Regions from separate parts of the Streptomyces sp. NPDC001717 genome, predicted to be linked through region 1. Evidence: riboswitches for the same ligand, from Rfam matches in the RefSeq annotation. Region 1 holds a riboswitch; each other region holds the start of a gene.
What was found. Region 1 has a riboswitch for thiamine pyrophosphate ahead of thiC (phosphomethylpyrimidine synthase ThiC). Riboswitches for the same ligand answer to the same signal wherever they lie in the genome.
Positions count from the first base shown of each region.

Region 2: another riboswitch for thiamine pyrophosphate. It lies ahead of ACFYZL_RS22890 (thiamine ABC transporter substrate binding subunit); the one in region 1 lies ahead of thiC (phosphomethylpyrimidine synthase ThiC).
Region 3: another riboswitch for thiamine pyrophosphate. It lies ahead of thiO (glycine oxidase ThiO); the one in region 1 lies ahead of thiC (phosphomethylpyrimidine synthase ThiC).

Region 1 covers NZ_JBIAUK010000007.1:272,069-277,555, reverse strand. Annotated here, with positions in the region: gene ACFYZL_RS15925 (glycosyltransferase) at 1-258, shown strand, start outside; gene thiC (phosphomethylpyrimidine synthase ThiC) at 342-2,132, opposite strand; TPP riboswitch at 2,127-2,272, opposite strand; gene ACFYZL_RS15915 (YibE/F family protein) at 2,529-3,770, shown strand; gene ACFYZL_RS15910 (SsgA family sporulation/cell division regulator) at 3,965-4,414, opposite strand; gene ACFYZL_RS15905 (IclR family transcriptional regulator) at 4,512-5,258, opposite strand.
Region 2 covers NZ_JBIAUK010000014.1:113,092-118,578, reverse strand. Annotated here, with positions in the region: gene ACFYZL_RS22905 (cytochrome P450) at 1-250, shown strand, start outside; gene ACFYZL_RS22900 (ABC transporter ATP-binding protein) at 269-1,321, opposite strand; gene ACFYZL_RS22895 (ABC transporter permease) at 1,321-2,931, opposite strand; gene ACFYZL_RS22890 (thiamine ABC transporter substrate binding subunit) at 3,045-4,145, opposite strand; TPP riboswitch at 4,230-4,339, opposite strand; gene rlmN (23S rRNA (adenine(2503)-C(2))-methyltransferase RlmN) at 4,398-5,487, opposite strand, start outside.
Region 3 covers NZ_JBIAUK010000005.1:477-5,963, forward strand. Annotated here, with positions in the region: gene ACFYZL_RS11305 (thiazole synthase) at 758-1,552, opposite strand; gene thiS (sulfur carrier protein ThiS) at 1,558-1,758, opposite strand; gene thiO (glycine oxidase ThiO) at 1,755-2,996, opposite strand; TPP riboswitch at 2,994-3,105, opposite strand; gene ACFYZL_RS11320 (NAD(P)/FAD-dependent oxidoreductase) at 3,187-4,419, shown strand; gene ACFYZL_RS11325 (Rv2175c family DNA-binding protein) at 4,580-4,945, shown strand; gene thiE (thiamine phosphate synthase) at 5,029-5,487, shown strand, end outside.

The DNA.
Region 1 (5,487 bases):
TACACGTTCGCCCGGCAGGCGGTGCGGATCCCGGCCCCGGACGACATCCTGTTCGTCGAGTTCGCCTGGCACGAATGGCGCGCGCTCGACGAACTCGCGGTGGCCTCCTACTGGGTGGGCGAGTACCAGGAATCGCTGGAGTGCTGCCAACGCCTCCTGGAGGAGGGCAAACTCCCCCTGGAGGAGCACGACCGGATCCTCGCGAACCTCGAATTCGCCCGACGCAAGCTCGGCCTGGCCGCCCAGGTCCCCGCCTGACGGCCACCCCCTCCCGAACAGCGGAAAAGGCCCGCGACTCCCCCCTCGGTGTCGCGGGCCTTCCCGTGTCGCCGCAGCGGAGGTCAGTCCGCCAGCGGCAGGTACACGCGGTTGCCCGAGGCGGCGAACTCGGCGGACTTCTCCGCCATGCCCGCCTCGATCTCCTCGGCCTTCAGGTCACCGCCGTGCTCACGACGGATGTCCTGCGAGATCTTCATCGAGCAGAACTTCGGACCGCACATCGAGCAGAAGTGCGCGGTCTTGGCCGGCTCGGCGGGAAGGGTCTCGTCGTGGAACTCGCGGGCCGTGTCCGGGTCGAGGGCCAGGTTGAACTGGTCCTCCCAACGGAACTCGAACCGCGCGTCCGACAGGGCGTCGTCCCAGTCCTGGGCGCCCGGGTGGCCCTTGGCCAGGTCGGCGGCGTGGGCCGCGATCTTGTACGTGATGACACCGGTCTTCACGTCATCGCGGTTGGGCAGACCCAGGTGCTCCTTGGGCGTCACGTAGCAGAGCATCGCGGTGCCCCACCAGGCGATCATCGCGGCGCCGATGCCCGAGGTGATGTGGTCGTACGCGGGCGCGACGTCCGTGGTCAGCGGGCCGAGCGTGTAGAACGGCGCCTCCTCGCAGATCTCCTGCTGGAGGTCGATGTTCTCCTTGATCTTGTGCATCGGGACGTGCCCGGGGCCCTCGATCATGGTCTGGACGTTGTGCCGCTTGGCGATCGTGTTCAGCTCGCCGAGCGTCTTCAGCTCCGCGAACTGCGCCGCGTCGTTGGCGTCCGCGATCGAACCGGGACGCAGACCGTCACCGAGCGAGTAGGTGACGTCGTACGTCGCGAGGATCTCGCAGAGCTCCTCGAAGTTCGTGTAGAGGAAGTTCTCCTTGTGGTGCGCCAGGCACCAGGCCGCCATGATCGAGCCGCCGCGGGAGACGATGCCGGTCTTGCGACGGGCGGTCAGCGGGACGTACGGGAGCAGCACGCCGGCGTGGACCGTCATGTAGTCGACGCCCTGCTCGGCCTGCTCGATGACCGTGTCCTTGTAGATCTCCCAGGTCAGGTCCTCGGCACGGCCGTCGACCTTCTCGAGCGCCTGGTAGAGCGGCACGGTGCCGATCGGCACGGGGGAGTTGCGCAGGACCCACTCGCGGGTGGTGTGGATGTTGCGGCCCGTGGAGAGGTCCATGACCGTGTCCGCGCCCCAGCGGGTCGCCCAGGTCATCTTCTCCACCTCCTCCTCGATGGAGGAGGTGACGGCGGAGTTGCCGATGTTGGCGTTGACCTTCACCAGGAACCGCTTGCCGATGATCATCGGCTCGATCTCGGGGTGGTTCACGTTGGCCGGAAGGACCGCGCGACCTGCGGCGATCTCCTCGCGGACGACCTCGGGGGAGACGTTCTCGCGGATCGCGACGTACTCCATCTCCGGGGTGATCTCGCCCCGGCGGGCGTACGCGAGCTGCGTGACGGCGGCGCCGCCGCGACCCCGGCGGGGCTGGCGGGGGCGGCCCGGGAAGACCGCGTCGAGGTTCTTGAGCCCGCCGCGCGGCGAGGTGTGCTTGATGCCGTCGTCCTCGGGGCGCACGGGGCGGCCCGCGTACTCCTCGGTGTCGCCGCGGCCGATGATCCAGTTCTCGCGCAGCGGGGGCAGGCCCCGGCGGACGTCGGTCTCGATCTGGGGGTCGGTGTACGGACCGGACGTGTCGTAGAGCGTGACGTCCTTGCCGTTGGTGAGGTGGACCTGGCGGACCGGCACCCGGATGTCCGGGCGGGAGCCCGCCAGGTATCCCTTGTGCCAGCCGGGCTGGCGCTCGGTCTGGCCGTCGTCGTCCTGGCTGACGGCAGGCGTGCGTGCGTCGTCCTGAATGGTCATGAGACCTGATCTCCCTACGCCGGCATTACCCGGTAACAGGTTCGGCGGTCGACGCAGCCTCTTCCCGTACACATCTGTGATGTGCGTACGGTGATCAGCGCCCTCTCAGCCCGGTGCTCCGAGCTCCCGCGTTGTGCAAAGTAGCCCCCACGTTAGCGTCGTGTGTGGCGTGCTGAACAGTGGGCCCCCCTCATCTCTTGCGATGATCTGCCGGTGACGTCTTCGCTGCATCCCCCCACGAAGCCCACCGAGCCCCATGACCACACCGGCCACGAGCACCCAGGTCCAGGGCACGACTCCGGTCATGCGCCCGGCCGGGGGCACGGCCATGGCCACGGCCATGGCGGGCACGGGCACGGGCACGGCCACGGTCCGGCGGCGCCCGGCTCGAAGCACTTGCGCAAGGTCATCGCGGCCGTACTGATCCCCTTCGCCGCCGCCGTGTTCGTCGGCATGGCGGTGCTCTGGCCCGGCGGAGCACCCGCGCACGAGCGCACGGGGGTCGGTTTCGACCGGCAGACCCAGCAGGCCACGGTCGTCTCGCTGGAGCGTGTCGACTGCAAATCCGTGAACGCCTCGCAGGTGCCCCCGACGGGTGACGCGTCCACCCCCGAGGGGCGCGAGGCGCAGGCTGCGCAGACGGGGGAGTGCAAGAAGGCGACCGTCGAGGTCGGTACGGGCCCGGAGAAGGGGCGGACCTTCGTGGAGGTCGTCCAGCCGGGTGCGCCGCGGCAGTTGGAGAAGGGCCAGGAGGTGGTCGTGGCCTACGCGCCGGACGCCCCGCACGACCTCCAGTACTCGGTGATCGACGTGAACCGCAAGCTCCCGATGGCGCTGCTGGCGGGCATCTTCGCCCTCGCCGTCGTGGTCGTCGGGCGGATGCGCGGGGTGTTCGCCCTGATCGCGCTGGTCGTCAGCTTCGGCGTGCTGACCCTCTTCATCCTCCCGGCCATCCTCCAGGGATCGAACCCGCTGCTCGTCGCCGTCATCGGGGCGAGCGCCATCATGCTGATCGCCCTGTACATGTGCCACGGCCTGACGGCCCGCACCTCGGTCGCCGTCCTCGGCACGCTGGTCTCGCTGCTGCTGATCGGGCTGCTGGGTTCGGTGTTCATCGACTGGGCGTTCCTCAGCGGCAACACCGATGACAACACCGGTCTGATCCACGGGCTCTACCCGCGGATCGACATGAGCGGTTTGCTGCTGGCGGGCGTGATCATCGGATCCCTGGGCGTGCTGGACGATGTGACGGTCACCCAGACCTCGGCCGTCTGGGAACTCCATCAGGCCGACCCGACAATGGGCCCGCGCAAGCTCTACCGGGCGGCGATCCGGATCGGCCGCGACCACATCGCGTCGGTGGTCAACACGCTCGTGCTGGCCTACGCGGGCGCGGCCCTGCCGCTGCTGCTGCTGTTCTCGATCGCGAACAGCAGCATGGGTTCGGTGGCCAACAGCGAGCTGGTCGCGGAGGAGATCGTGCGGACCCTCGTGGGATCGATCGGGCTCGTGGCCTCGGTCCCGGTGACCACGGCACTGGCCGCGCTGGTCGTATCGGCCGACCGACCGGGATCCCCGGTCGCCTCGCCGGCCTCGGGACCGGTCCGCGGCGGCCGGGGCCGGCGGCGCAAGCGCTGAAAGGCGGTTCTCGCGGAACGGCTGCTCTCGGGAAACGACTGTTCTCACGAAACGGCTGTGCTCACGAAACGGAAGCGGGGAGCGTCGGCGGACGCCGGCATTCCTGTGTTTCAGGTGTGGCCGGTGTTTCACATGTTGCAGGTGTAGCCCGTATTGCCCCTGGCGCCTTTGCCCGTACTGCCGTGCAAGAGGCGTCAGCCCGCGTTCTGTTCGTTCTGCTGCGACTCGGCGAGGATCTTGCAGAGCGCCTCGTCGAGGTTCTCCTCGAAATCGCCGAGGTTCCGCTCCTGACCGAGAGGAACGAGCCGGTCGGTCCGGTCGAGGAACGCGACGAGCGGGGCCGCGCCGGCGCGGAAGAGCGCCCGGTCACCGCCCACCTGCAGCCGGATGTGGACATCGGACAGGTCCTCGGGATCGGTGGGGGCGATGTGCACATCACCGTCACCGCACGGCTTGTTGATGCCGTCGAGGAGGAGTTCCCGGCCGAACGCCCAGGTCACGGGCGCGTCTCCGGGAAGGTGGAAGGTCAGGCGGACTGCGTAGGGGTCACGTGCGTCGTACCGGAGTTCCACCGGGATCCGGAACGAGAGCTCCTCGGAAACGAGGAAGCTCATCATGACCTCTGCCTGTACCGACTCGCGCATTGCCTACCCCGCTGTGTTGGAAGTGGCCAGGAATGATCCCCCAGGGCCCTCTTGACAAGGGTGGTGGAAGCGCTAGCAGATCACAAGGAGTGAGTTTTCAGATACTGATAGAGAACGAGAGGGTGCTCAACAGCGCGCCTACTTCACTCCGTAGCCGATCGACCACACAGGGCAATCGGTCTTGCTGGTGCAGAGGAAGGGAAATCGCCATGGTTGCGGCGGTATCGCCCGCCGTGATGGGGATCGCGGCGCAGACTGTGCCGAGGGCATATTCCTGGCGTTCGGTTACTGGCTGCATTCGCCCGAGGGCGCCGATCCTGTTCTCCAGGGAACGCAGATCCCTCACGGTGTGAGCGGTGATGGCCTCGACCGGATGACGGTCGTAGTGGTCCTGGCGGGCCTCTTCGTCGAGCTGACCGAGCAGGCACTGCCCGATGGCGTGCGCGTGGCCGGTCGCCCGGAAGTCGGCCCACTCCTCGCAGGCCGGGTTGGCCGGGGTGTCCGAGACGCCCACGACCTCGATCTCGCCCTCGCGGTAGATCGCGAAATAGACGGGAGCCCCGACCGCGTCGCGGAAGTGCGCGAGGGAGTCGAGGATCATGCTGCGACGTTTCTGCTGAAGTCCGCCACCAGCGAGCCGCCCGGCGGCGTCGCCCAGCACGAACACTCCGTTCTCTCTGCGCAGATAGCCCTCGTGCGTCAGGGTGCGCAGCAGGTGGTACGCGGTGGGAAGGGGGAGCCCGGCTTCGCGGGCCAGCTGTTTCGCCGGGGCCCCCTCGCCGTGGGACCCCACTGCTTCGAGCAGCCTCAACGCCCTCTGCACCGAACCGATCAGCGTCGGCACACCGGCATTGTGAACCGAAGACAAAGCTCACCCCCAGGCGTGGCGGCGGGCCTTCGGGGAGGCCCGCCCTGCGGGGGCCGCCCCCGCACATGCCATCGCTCCTGGGGTCGTACTCAGCGGCTGTGTGACAGAACCGCAGGTCAGAGCGGAATCGCCGGCTTTTCACGCCCAGGGAGCGGCATAGAATGCCACTCTATCCGCCGATTCCTGGCCTGTGAGCGGTTTACGG
Region 2 (5,487 bases), on a different contig from region 1:
CCGGTTCAAGGACCCGGACCGCTTCGACCCGGACCGCCCCGACGTCCAGCACCTGGGCCTGGGCAGCGGCATCCACAGCTGCTTCGGGGCGCCGCTGGCCCGGCTGGAGGCGGCGCTGGCGCTCAGCGAACTGGCCCGCAGGCTGGAGAACCCGAGGCTGCTGGAGGACCCGCCGCCGTACCGGCAGAACGCGGTCCTGCGCGGCCCGCGCCACCTGCCGATCGCCGTGGACGGCATCCGGGCGGCCTGAGGAGGACCCCGGCGGGCCCTACTCCCCGGGCCCGCCCCCGACCGAGGTGGCCGGCAGGACGACCACCTCGGTCGGCGTGAACGTCACCGCCACCCGGTCGCCCACCGCGGGCGCCACCGCGAGTCCGCACTCCGCCTCCAGCACCGGCCCCGCTTCGGGCCTCAGCCGCAGCGCGACGTGCGTGCCCCGGAAGGTACGGGAGACGACCTCGCAGCCCAGGCCGGCCGCGCACAGCACGACCCCGGCCGGACGGATCAGCAGCCGGTGCTCCCCGTCCGGGGTGCCGGCCGGAACCGGGACCTTGCCCCACGGGGTACCGGCCGCGCCGCCCGACACCGTGGCCGGCACCACGTTCTCGAAGCCGAGGAAGCGGGCCACGAACTCCGACGCGGGCCGCTGCCACACCTCCAACGGGGTCCCGGCCTGCGCGATCCGCCCGTCCCGCATCACCACCACCCGGTCGGCCAGGGCGAACGCCTCGCCCTGGTCGTGGGTGACGGCCAGCACGGTCGTCCCCAGCCGGGAGAAGAGCCCCCGCAGCTCCACCACGAGCCGCTCCCGCAGCCCCCGGTCGAGCTGCCCCAGCGGTTCGTCCAGCATGAGCAGCCTCGGCGAGGGCGCCAGCGCCCGGGCCAGCGCGACGCGCTGCTGTTCGCCGCCCGACAGCGAGGCCACCGCCCGGCCCTGGGCTCCGGGGAGCCCGACCAGTTCCAGCAGCTCCGCGACCCGGGGAGCGTACGAGCCCCGCCCGTACGAGGAACCCCGCATCCGCAGGCCGAACGCGACGTTCCCGCCGACGTCCCGGTGCGGGAAGAGCTGGTGGTCCTGGAACATCAGGCCCACGCCACGGCGGTGCACCGGCACCCCTGCCTGGTCCGCGCCGCCGAGCAGCACCCGGCCCTCGGACACCGGTTGGAGCCCGGCGACGACCCGCAGCAGGGTGGACTTCCCGCTTCCGCTCGGGCCCAGCACGCACACGGTCTCGTGCTCGGCGACCTTCAGGTCGACGGCGTCCACGACCGCGCGCTCACCGAAGCGGACCGACACCCCTTCCAGCTGAAGCAGTGTCATCAGAACTCTCCGGAGGTCTTGTCGGGGCGCAGCCGCTCCAGCACCAGCAGGGACACCGCGCACACCAGCATCAGGATCGTGCTCAGGGCCATCGCCTGCCCGTAGTTCAGCTCACCGGCCCGCCCCAGCAGCCGCGCCACGGCCACGGGCAGCGTCGGATGGTCCGGCCGCGCGATGAACACGGTCGCGCCGAACTCCCCCAGCGAGACCGCGAAGGCGAATCCGGCCGCGATCAGCAGCGCCCTGCGCACCAGCGGCAGGTCCACCTCCCGCCACGCCCGCAGGGGCGACGCCCCGAGCACCGCGGCCGCCTCCCGGAGCCGCCCGTCGACCGCGCGCAGCACGGGCAGCATGGTCCGTACGACGAACGGCACGCCGACGAGGGCCTGCGCGAGCGGCACCAGGATCCACGAGGTCCGCAGGTCCAGCGGCGGCTCGTCCAGGGTGATGAGGAATCCGAAGCCGACCGTCACGGCGGACACCCCGAGGGGGACCATCAGCAGCGCGTCGAAGCCGCGGACGAAGCGGCCCCCGCGCCGGGTCAGCGCCGCGGCCGCCAGCCCCCCGATGACCAGGGCGATGGCGGTGGCGGCGAGCGCGTACTGGAGGGAGTTCCAGATCGCCTCCAGTGGTGCCACCAGGAACGTCCCGCCGCCGGCGTTCCCGAGCGCCCGGTAGAAGCCGAGCCCGTATCCGCCGGGAGCGTCGAAGGAGCGTTCCACCAGCACCGCGAGCGGCGCCACGATCAGCAGCGCCACCGTCAGCAGCACCCCGCCGAGCAGGGACCGCTGCGCCCAGCCGCGCGGCCGGTGCGCGGTCCGGGCCGGATCGACGAGCCGCAGCGCGGTCTCCCGCTTGCGCACGGTCCAGGCGTGGATGCCGAGGATCGCGGCGAGCGCGGCGAACTGCACCATGGTCAGCACGGCGGCCGTGGACAGGTCCAGGAGCTGCGCGGTCTGCCGGTAGACCTCCACCTCCAGCGTGGAGTACGAGGGCCCGCCGAGGATCAGCACGACGCCGAAGGAGCTGAAGGTGAACAGGAACACCATCAGCGCGGCGGCGGCCACCGCGGGGGCCAGCGCGGGCAGCGTCACCCGACGCCAGGCGGCGAAGCGCCCGGCGCCGAGCACCCTCGCGGCCTCTTCCTGCCGCGGGTCCAGCTGGGCCCAGAGCCCGCCGACGGTGCGCACGACGACGGCGTAGTTGAAGAAGACGTGCGCGAGGAGGATGGCCCAGACGGTGGTGTCGAGGCGGACCCCCACCAGTTCGTCCAGCAGCCCGCCCCGGCCGACCAGGGCGAGGAAGGCGGTGCCGACGACCACGGTGGGCAGCACGAAGGGGATGGTCACCAGGGCCCGCAGCAGCTGCTTCCCGGGAAATTCGAAGCGCGCGAAGACGTAGGCCGCCGGGAGGGCGATCAGCAGCGTGAGCGCGGTGGAGGCCAACGCCTGCCACGTGGTGAACCAGAGCACGCCGGCGATGTCGGGCCGGGTGATCACCTCGGCGATCCGGCCGAACTGCCAGCCGGTGTCGGTCTTCAGGCCGCGCCCGAGGATCGCGGTGACGGGGTAGGCGAAGAACAGCCCGAAGAAGGCCAGGGGCACGATCATCAGCGCGAGCCGCACGGCCGTGGCCCGGCCGGACTCGCGCACGGGTTGCCGCACGACCCCCGCCGGGACCGGCGCGGCGCCCCCCGACGCCGCAACCGCTCCCTCGGTACCGCTTACTTCACGACGAGCGCGGTCCATGCCGAGACCCACTGCTCACGGTTCTTGGCGATGGTCTCCGGGGCCACGTTCTCGGGCTTCTCGACCACCACGCCGTGCTTGGTGAACAGCTCCGGCAGGGAAGCGTCCTTCGTCACGGGGTTCACGAACATCTGGAGCGGCATGTCCTCCTGGAACTTCTTGCCGATCAGGAAGTCCACGAGCGCCTTGCCGCCCTCGGTGTTCTTCGCGCCCTTGAGCAGACCCGCGAACTCGACCTGGCGGAAGCAGGTCCCGGTGGCGACGCCCGTCGGGGCCTCGGCCGGCTGCGGCTCGCCGTACAGCACCTCGACCGGCGGGCTGGAGGCGTAGGAGACGACCAGCGGGCGGTCGCCCTTGGCCTTCTTGCCGCCCGCGGAGCCGGAGAAGCGCTCGTTGTAGGCCTGCTCCCAGCCGTCGACGACCTCGACGCCGTTGGCCTTCAGCTTGCTCCAGTAGTCCTTCCAGCCGTCCTCGCCGTACTTGCCGACGGAGGCGAGCAGGAAGCCGAGGCCGGGCGACGAGGTCGCGGCGTTCTCGGTGACCAGCAGGTTCTTGTACTCCGGCTTGACCAGGTCGTCCAGGGTCTGCGGCGGGGCGATCTTCTTGTCGGCGAAGTAGGCCTTGTCGTAGTTGACGCAGATGTCGCCGGTGTCGATCGGGGTGACGCGGTGCTGCTTGTCGAGCACGTACTCGGGCTTCACGTCGGCCAGGCCCTTGGCCTCGTACGGGGTGAAGATGCCGTTGTCGAGGGCGCGCGAGAGCAGGGTGTTGTCCACGCCGAAGAAGACGTCGCCGCGCGGGGAGCCCTTGGTGAGGATCTCCTGGTTCAGCGCCGCGCCCGCGTCCCCGGACTTCAGCACCTTGACCGTGTAGCCGCTCTCCTGCTCGAACTCCTTGAGGACCGATTCGGTCACGTTGAAGGAGTCGTGCGTGACGAGCGTGACGGTCTTGGACTTCGGGCTCTCGGTCCCGCCCGCGCTCTTGTCCTTGGCGTCCCCGCCGCCGCAGGCGCTGAGCGTGGTGACGCCCAGCGCGGCCGCGAGCGCGACGCCCGCGATCTTCTTGGTGGTGCTCACTGGTGATTCCTCCTGGGATGACCAGGAGAAGACGCGGCCCTGACCGGCGCTCTGTGGGAGCGGACGCCGGGCAGGGCGCAACAGCTTGAGTGGTGACCGAACTTCCTACCCCGAATGACCGGGGCGAGGTTCAGAGGGTCTGCGGATGACGGATACCGCACTCTCAGCGCTGTGGCGCTCCCCTGTCGGAATATGAAATTGGTTCGGCCACAGGGTACCCCGTGGCCGAAGATGATCGATCAGGACCGGAATCTAGCGCTCCGAGGCGGCCAGCTGGCCGCACGCGCCGTCGATCTCCTGGCCGCGGGTGTCCCGTACGGTCACCGGCACGCCGTGGCGGGCGATCGCGTCGACGAAGGCCCTCTCGTCCTCGGGCCGCGAGGCGGTCCACTTGGAGCCGGGGGTCGGGTTCAGCGGGATCAGGTTGACGTGGACGCGCTTGCCCTTGAGCAGTCGGCCCAGGAGGTCACCGCGCCAGGCCTGGTCGTTGATGTCGCGGATCAGCGCGTACTCGATCGAGATGCGGCGGCCGGACTTCTCGGCGTACTCCCAGGCGGCGTCGAGGACCTCGCGGACCTTCCAGCGGGTGTTCACGGGGACCAGGGTGTCGCGCAGCTCGTCGTCGGGCGCGTGCAGCGAGACGGCGAGGCGGCACTTGAAGCCCTCGTCGGCGAAGCGCAGCATGGCCGGGACCAGGCCGACGGTGGAGACCGTGATCCCGCGCTGGGACAGGCCCAGACCGTCGGGCTCGGGGTCGGTGAGCCGGCGGATGGCACCGACGACGCGCTTGTAGTTCGCGAGGGGCTCGCCCATGCCCATGAAGACGATGTTCGACAGTCGGGCCGGGCCGCCCGGGACCTCGCCGTCGCGCAGGGCGCGCATGCCGTCGACGATCTGGTGCACGATCTCGGCGGTGGACAGGTTGCGGTCCAGACCCGCCTGGCCGGTGGCGCAGAACGGGCAGTTCATGCCGCAGCCGGCCTGCGAGGAGATGCACATGGTGACTCGGTCGGGGTAGCGCATCAGCACGGACTCGACGAGCGTGCCGTCGTGCAGCTTCCACAGGGTCTTGCGGGTGGTGTCGTCGTCACAGGAGATGTGGCGGACGACGTTCATCAGCTCGGGCAGCAGCTCCTGCCGGAGCTTCTCCCGGGAGGCGGCCGGGATGTCGGTCCACTCGGCCGGGTCGTGCGCGTACCGGGCGAAGTAGTGCTGGGAGAGCTGCTTGGCCCGGAAGGGCTTCTCGCCGATCGCGGCGACCGCCTCGCGGCGCTCCTCCGGCGTGAGGTCGGCGAGGTGCCGGGGAGGCTTCTTCGCTCCGCGCGGTGCGACGAAGGTGAGC
Region 3 (5,487 bases), on a different contig from region 1:
GTGCATTCGCCGCGCCGGCGACGGCGCACGCCAAAACCGTAACCGCTACGGCTGTCAGTAGCGGTGATCACGGCTGGGGCTGGGGCTACTGCTATCGAAACCGCGACCGCCACGGCTGGGACTGGGACTGGGGCTGGGCTTGGGGGTGGGGCGTTTGCTACAACAACAACAACCACCACCACAACCACCACAAACATCACCATGACTGGGACTGGTGAGGCGGTTATGGAAAACAGAAATTGACCTGACGGTCCGGGCCGGGTGGTGGATCCATCCAGTCCGGACCGCCTCATACGGAAATGAGTCATCCCCTGGTCGGTCGCAGACGCCGGCGGTGAGAAGCGCGTAGCGATCTGCGGCGAGATCAGCCACAGACGGGCTGCGGACGCTGAGCCGTGAGGAGCGCGTAGCGATGTGACGCGCCCTTCCTGCGGCTGGGGCTCTTTTGGTCGACATGTGGGGAGCCTGCCGGCGCGGAGCCGGGTCGGACATTCCTGTCCCGGCTGGTCGTTGCTGTTCCTCCCGGCCCGTTCTTTTGGGGGTTTCCCGTTGGTCCTTGTCTTTCCGTGGCGGGTCGGTCTGTCAAGGGTCGCCGCAGGCGATCGCGCAGCGACGCGACGACGAAGGAGGAGCGCCCTTGACGGGGCGGCCCGACGCGGAAGGACAGTGGGACCGACGGGAAAGCCCCAACCCTTTACGGCGCCGACCGACCGGGGCACCGACAAACCCCGCCCCCGCCCCGCCCCCGCCCCGCCCCTCAGAACGCCGGCCGCTCCGGGTCCAAGGCGGCGCGTCCCTCCGTGGGGGACGAGGCTTCCGCGAAGCGGCGTTGGGGGATGCGGCCCGCGCGGTGCGCGAGGCGGCCGGCCGAGACCGCGTCGCGCATGGCCGCCGCCATCAGGGCGGGGGACTGGGCGCGGGTGACCGCCGAGGCGAGCATCACCGCGTCGCAGCCGAGTTCCATGGCGAGGGCCACGTCCGAGGCCGTGCCGGCCCCGGCGTCGAGGATGACCGGGACACCCGCCCGTTCGGTGATCAGCTCGAAGTTGTGCGGGTTGCGGATGCCCATGCCCGAGCCGATCGGGGAGCCGAGCGGCATGATCGCCGCGCAGCCCACGTCCTCCAGCTTGCGGGCGAGCACCGGGTCGTCGTTGGTGTACGGGAGGACGGTGAAGCCCTCGTCGACCAGGATCTCGGCCGCGTCGAGGAGTTCGACCCCGTCCGGGAGGAGGGTCCGCTCGTCCGCGACGACCTCCAGTTTGATCCAGTCCGTGCCCAGCGCCTCGCGGGCGAGGCGCGCCGTCAGGACGGCCTCGCCCGCCGTGAAGCAGCCCGCCGTGTTGGGCAGGACCGCGATGCCGAGCTTGGTGAGGACGGAGAGGACGGATCCCTGGACGGTCGGGTCCAGGCGGCGCATCGCGACGGTCGTGAGTTCCGTGCCGGAGGCGACCAGTGCGCGCTCCAGGATGTCCAGGCTCGGGGCCCCGCCCGTGCCCATGATCAGGCGGGAGGAGAAGGTCCGGCCGCCGAGGGTGAAGAGGTCGTCCGCCATGTCGCTCAGCCTCCCTGGACCGCGGTGAGGATCTCGACCCGGTCGCCTTCGCCCAGCGCCGTGGCCGGCCACTGGCCGCGTGGGACGACGGTCTCGTTGAGGGCGGCCGCGACGCCGGAGGGGGCGGTGGTGAGGGTGGCGACCACCGAGTCGAGGGTGGTGCCGGCCGCGATCTCGCGCGGCTCGCCGTTGACGGAGATGGTCATGCGTAGGACTCCTGACGTGCGGCGGAGAACCGGCGGGGGGAGAAGGGGCGGGCGATCGGCGGGAGTTCGCCGGTGGTCAGCAGCTCCGCGAGTACGTCGCCGGTGAGGGGGGTGAGGAGGACCCCGTTGCGGTAGTGGCCGGTGGCCAGGTGCAGGCCCGGCAGCTCGGTGGGGCCGAGCAGCGGGGCGTTGTCGGGGGAGCCGGGGCGCAGGCCGGCCTTGGTCTCGACGAGGGGGAGTTCGGTGATGCCGGGTACCAGCTCGTGGGCGTCGCGGAGGAGTTCGTAGACCCCGCCGGCGGTGACGGTGGTGTCCCAGCCGAGTTCCTCGCTGGTGGCGCCGAGGACGAGTTCCCCGTTCTCGCGCGGCACCAGGTAGACGTGGCTGCCGCGTACGACGGCCCGTACGGTCCGGGAGAGGAACGGCGCGTAGGTGGGAGGGACGGACAGGCGCAGTACCTGGCCCTTGACCGGTCGGACGGGTACGGCCGCCTCCGGCGGCACGCCGGGCAGCTTGCAGCTGAGGGAGCCGGCGGCCAGGACCACCTGGTTCGCGCGCAGCTCCGTACCGTCGTCCAGTACGGCGCCGGCCGCGCGGTCGGCGGTGACCACGAGCCGTTCCGCGTTCGCCCGGTGGACGATCACCCCGGACCGCTCGCAGGCGGCCAGCAGGGCGGCCGCGAGCCGGCGCGGGTCGACCTGGTGGTCGCCGTCCACGCGCAGGCCGCCGCGGACGCCGGGGGCGAGCATGGGCTCCAGGCGGCGGCACTCGCGGCCGGTGAGCCATTCCGACTCCAGGCCGCAGCGACGCTGCAGGGCATGGAGTTCCCGCAGGTGGAGGCGGTCGTCGGAGTCGAGGGCGACGGCGAGGGTGCCGCAGGCGCGGTAGCCGATGTCCATGCCGCCGCTGGCCTCGGCGAGTTCGGCGGCGAACTGCGGATAGCGCTCGGCGGAGGCGAGGCCGAGGCCCAGCAGGGACTCCTCGCCGTAGTGCAGTTCGGTGACGGGGGCGAGCATGCCGGCCGCGACCTGGGCGGCGCCGCCGCCGGGGGCGGGGTCGGCGAGGACGGTGCGCAGGCCGCGCTGGGCGGCCCGCCAGGCGGTGACCAGGCCGATGATCCCGCCGCCGATGACGAGGACGTCGGATACCGTTCCGGTTCCGGATCCGGTTCTGGACCCTGTTCCGGGTCCCGTTTCGGATCCCGTTTCGAGTCCTGTTCGATTCCGAGATGAAAACATGGGCGTCCAGCCCCTCCCTTCGCCGGCATGACCCGGATCAGGTTCGTACGGTCGGAGGCCGTCCAGCCTCCCTCTCAGCCCGGTGCGCCGGACTCCCGCGATAGGTACGGTGGCCAGACTATCCCGGCCGTCGACGGCGGGTAAGGCGGCACCTATTCCTGACGGGACGTCAGATGATTAGGGTGGCCGGGTGAGTGAGCAGACGGAGAAGAATCAGAGCGGCGTCGTGATCGTCGGCGCCGGAATGGCCGGTGTGCAGACCGCGGTGGCCCTGCGGGAGCAGGGCTACGCCGGCCCCGTGACCCTGCTGGGGGCCGAACCGCACCAGCCCTACGACCGGCCCCCGCTCTCCAAGGCGGTCCTGCTCGGCAAGGCCGAGGACTCCGCCTTCGACGTGGACTTCGAGGGACTCGGCATCGAGCTCAGGCTCGGCACCGAGGTCACGGGGCTGCGGGCCGGCGAGCGGGAACTGGACACCGAGGCCGGCCCGGTCCCGTACGAGGTCCTCGTGCTGGCCACCGGAGCCGAGCCGCTGACCCTGCCGGGGACCGAGGGCGTTCCCGGCGTCCACCTGCTGCGCACCCTCGACGACGCGGCCCGGCTGCGGCCGGTCCTGGCCGAGGCCCCGTCGGTCGTGGTCGTCGGGGCGGGCTGGATCGGCGCCGAGTTCGCCACCGCGGCCCGGGAGGCGGGCTGCGCGGTGACGGTGGTCGAGGCCGCCGAGCGGGTGCTGGCGGGGGCGCTGCCCGAGGAGGTCGCCGCACCGATGGGGCGCTGGTACGCGGAGGCGGGCGCCGAGCTGGTCACCGGCGCGAGGGTCGCCGGGGTCGAGGCGGGGCGGGTGCTGCTGGAGGACGGCCGCGAGCTGCCGGCCGGGGCGGTGGTGGTCGGCATCGGCGCCCGCCCCGCCACCGGGTGGCTGGCCGGGACCGGGGTGGAGCTCGGGCCGGACGGGTCGGTCACCGCGGACGAGCACCTGCGTACCTCCCTGCCGGGGGTCTACGCGGTCGGCGACTGCGCGTCGTTCCCCTCGGGGCGGTACGGGGCGCGGCTGCTGGTGCACCACTGGGACAACGCGCTGCAGGGGCCGCGGGCGGTCGCGGCGAACATCCTGGCGGGGGGTGGGGAACCGGGTGAGGTGTACGACCCGGTCCCGTACTTCTGGTCGGAGCAGTTCGGGCGCTTCGTGCAGTACGCCGGGCACCACGGAGGGGCGGACGAGCTGCTGTGGCGGGGGGACCCGGCCGGGGAGGCGTGGTCGGTGTGCTGGCTGAGGGGCGGGGTGCTGGTCGCGGTGCTCGCCGTGGGGAGGCCGCGGGATCTTGCGCAGGGGCGGCGGCTGATCGAGACGGGGGCGACGGTCGACCCCGCGAAGGTCTCCGACCCGGGGGTTCCGCTGAAGTCGGCCGTCGCCGCCGTGTAGCCGCGTGACCGGCCGGGTCGGTCGGGTCGGCGGGGCCGGGGCTCCGCCCCGGGCCCCGCGCCTCGAACGCCGGCGGGGCTGGAAGGCGGCGGGGCCGGGGCGCTACCCGGACGGGGTGGGTCAGGTACCGGCGGCGGAGTCGAGATGGCAGGCTTGGGGTGTGACCGAGATTGACGCAAAGATCGATGCCCTAGTCCCCTCCTGGCTGTACCTCCCCGACATCGCGGAGATGCTCGACATCGAGGTGACCCGGGTCCGCCAGATGGTCAAGGAAGGTCAGCTGGTCGCCGTGCGCCGCGGCGAGAACCGCTCCCTCCAGGTGCCCGCGCCGTTCATCGACGGCGACAAGGTCGTCAAGGGCCTGGTCGGCCTGCTGACGGTGCTCCGCGACGACGGCTTCTCCGACGAGGAGATCCTGGAGTGGATGTTCACTCCGGATCCGACCCTGCCCGGCACCCCCGCGCAGGCGCTGAGCGAGAATCGTGGCACGGAGGTCAAGCGCCGGGCGCAGGCGCTCGCCCTCTGAGTCGATTCGTCCGAACCACTGAAACACCGCGGTGCGCGGGCCTCCGTGCCCGTGCACCGCGCTCCACCACGGGGGGTACACCCATGCAGCAGCTGTCCGACGCCCGGCTCTACCTGTGCACGGACGCCCGGAAGAAGCAGGGTGACCTCCCCGAGTTCCTGGACGCCGTGCTCGCCGGAGGCGTGGACATCGTCCAGCTCCGGGACAAGGGCATGGAGGCCGGGGAAGAGCTCGAGCACCTGCGGGTGTTCGCCGAGGCCGCCCGCCGGCACGGCAAGCTCCTCGCCGTGAACGACCGCGCCGACGTCGCCCACGCCATCGGCTCCGACGTCCTGCACCTCGGCCAGGGGGACATCCCCGTCCCCGCCGCCCGCGCCATTCTCGGCGAGGGCGTGCTGATCGGCCGTTCCTGCCACGCGGAGTCCGAGGTCGACGCGGCCGTCGCGGAGCCCGGCGTGGACTACTTCTGCACCGGCCCCTGCTGGCCCACCCCCACCAAGCCCGGCCGCTACGCCCCCGGCCTCGGGCTCGTCCGGTACGCG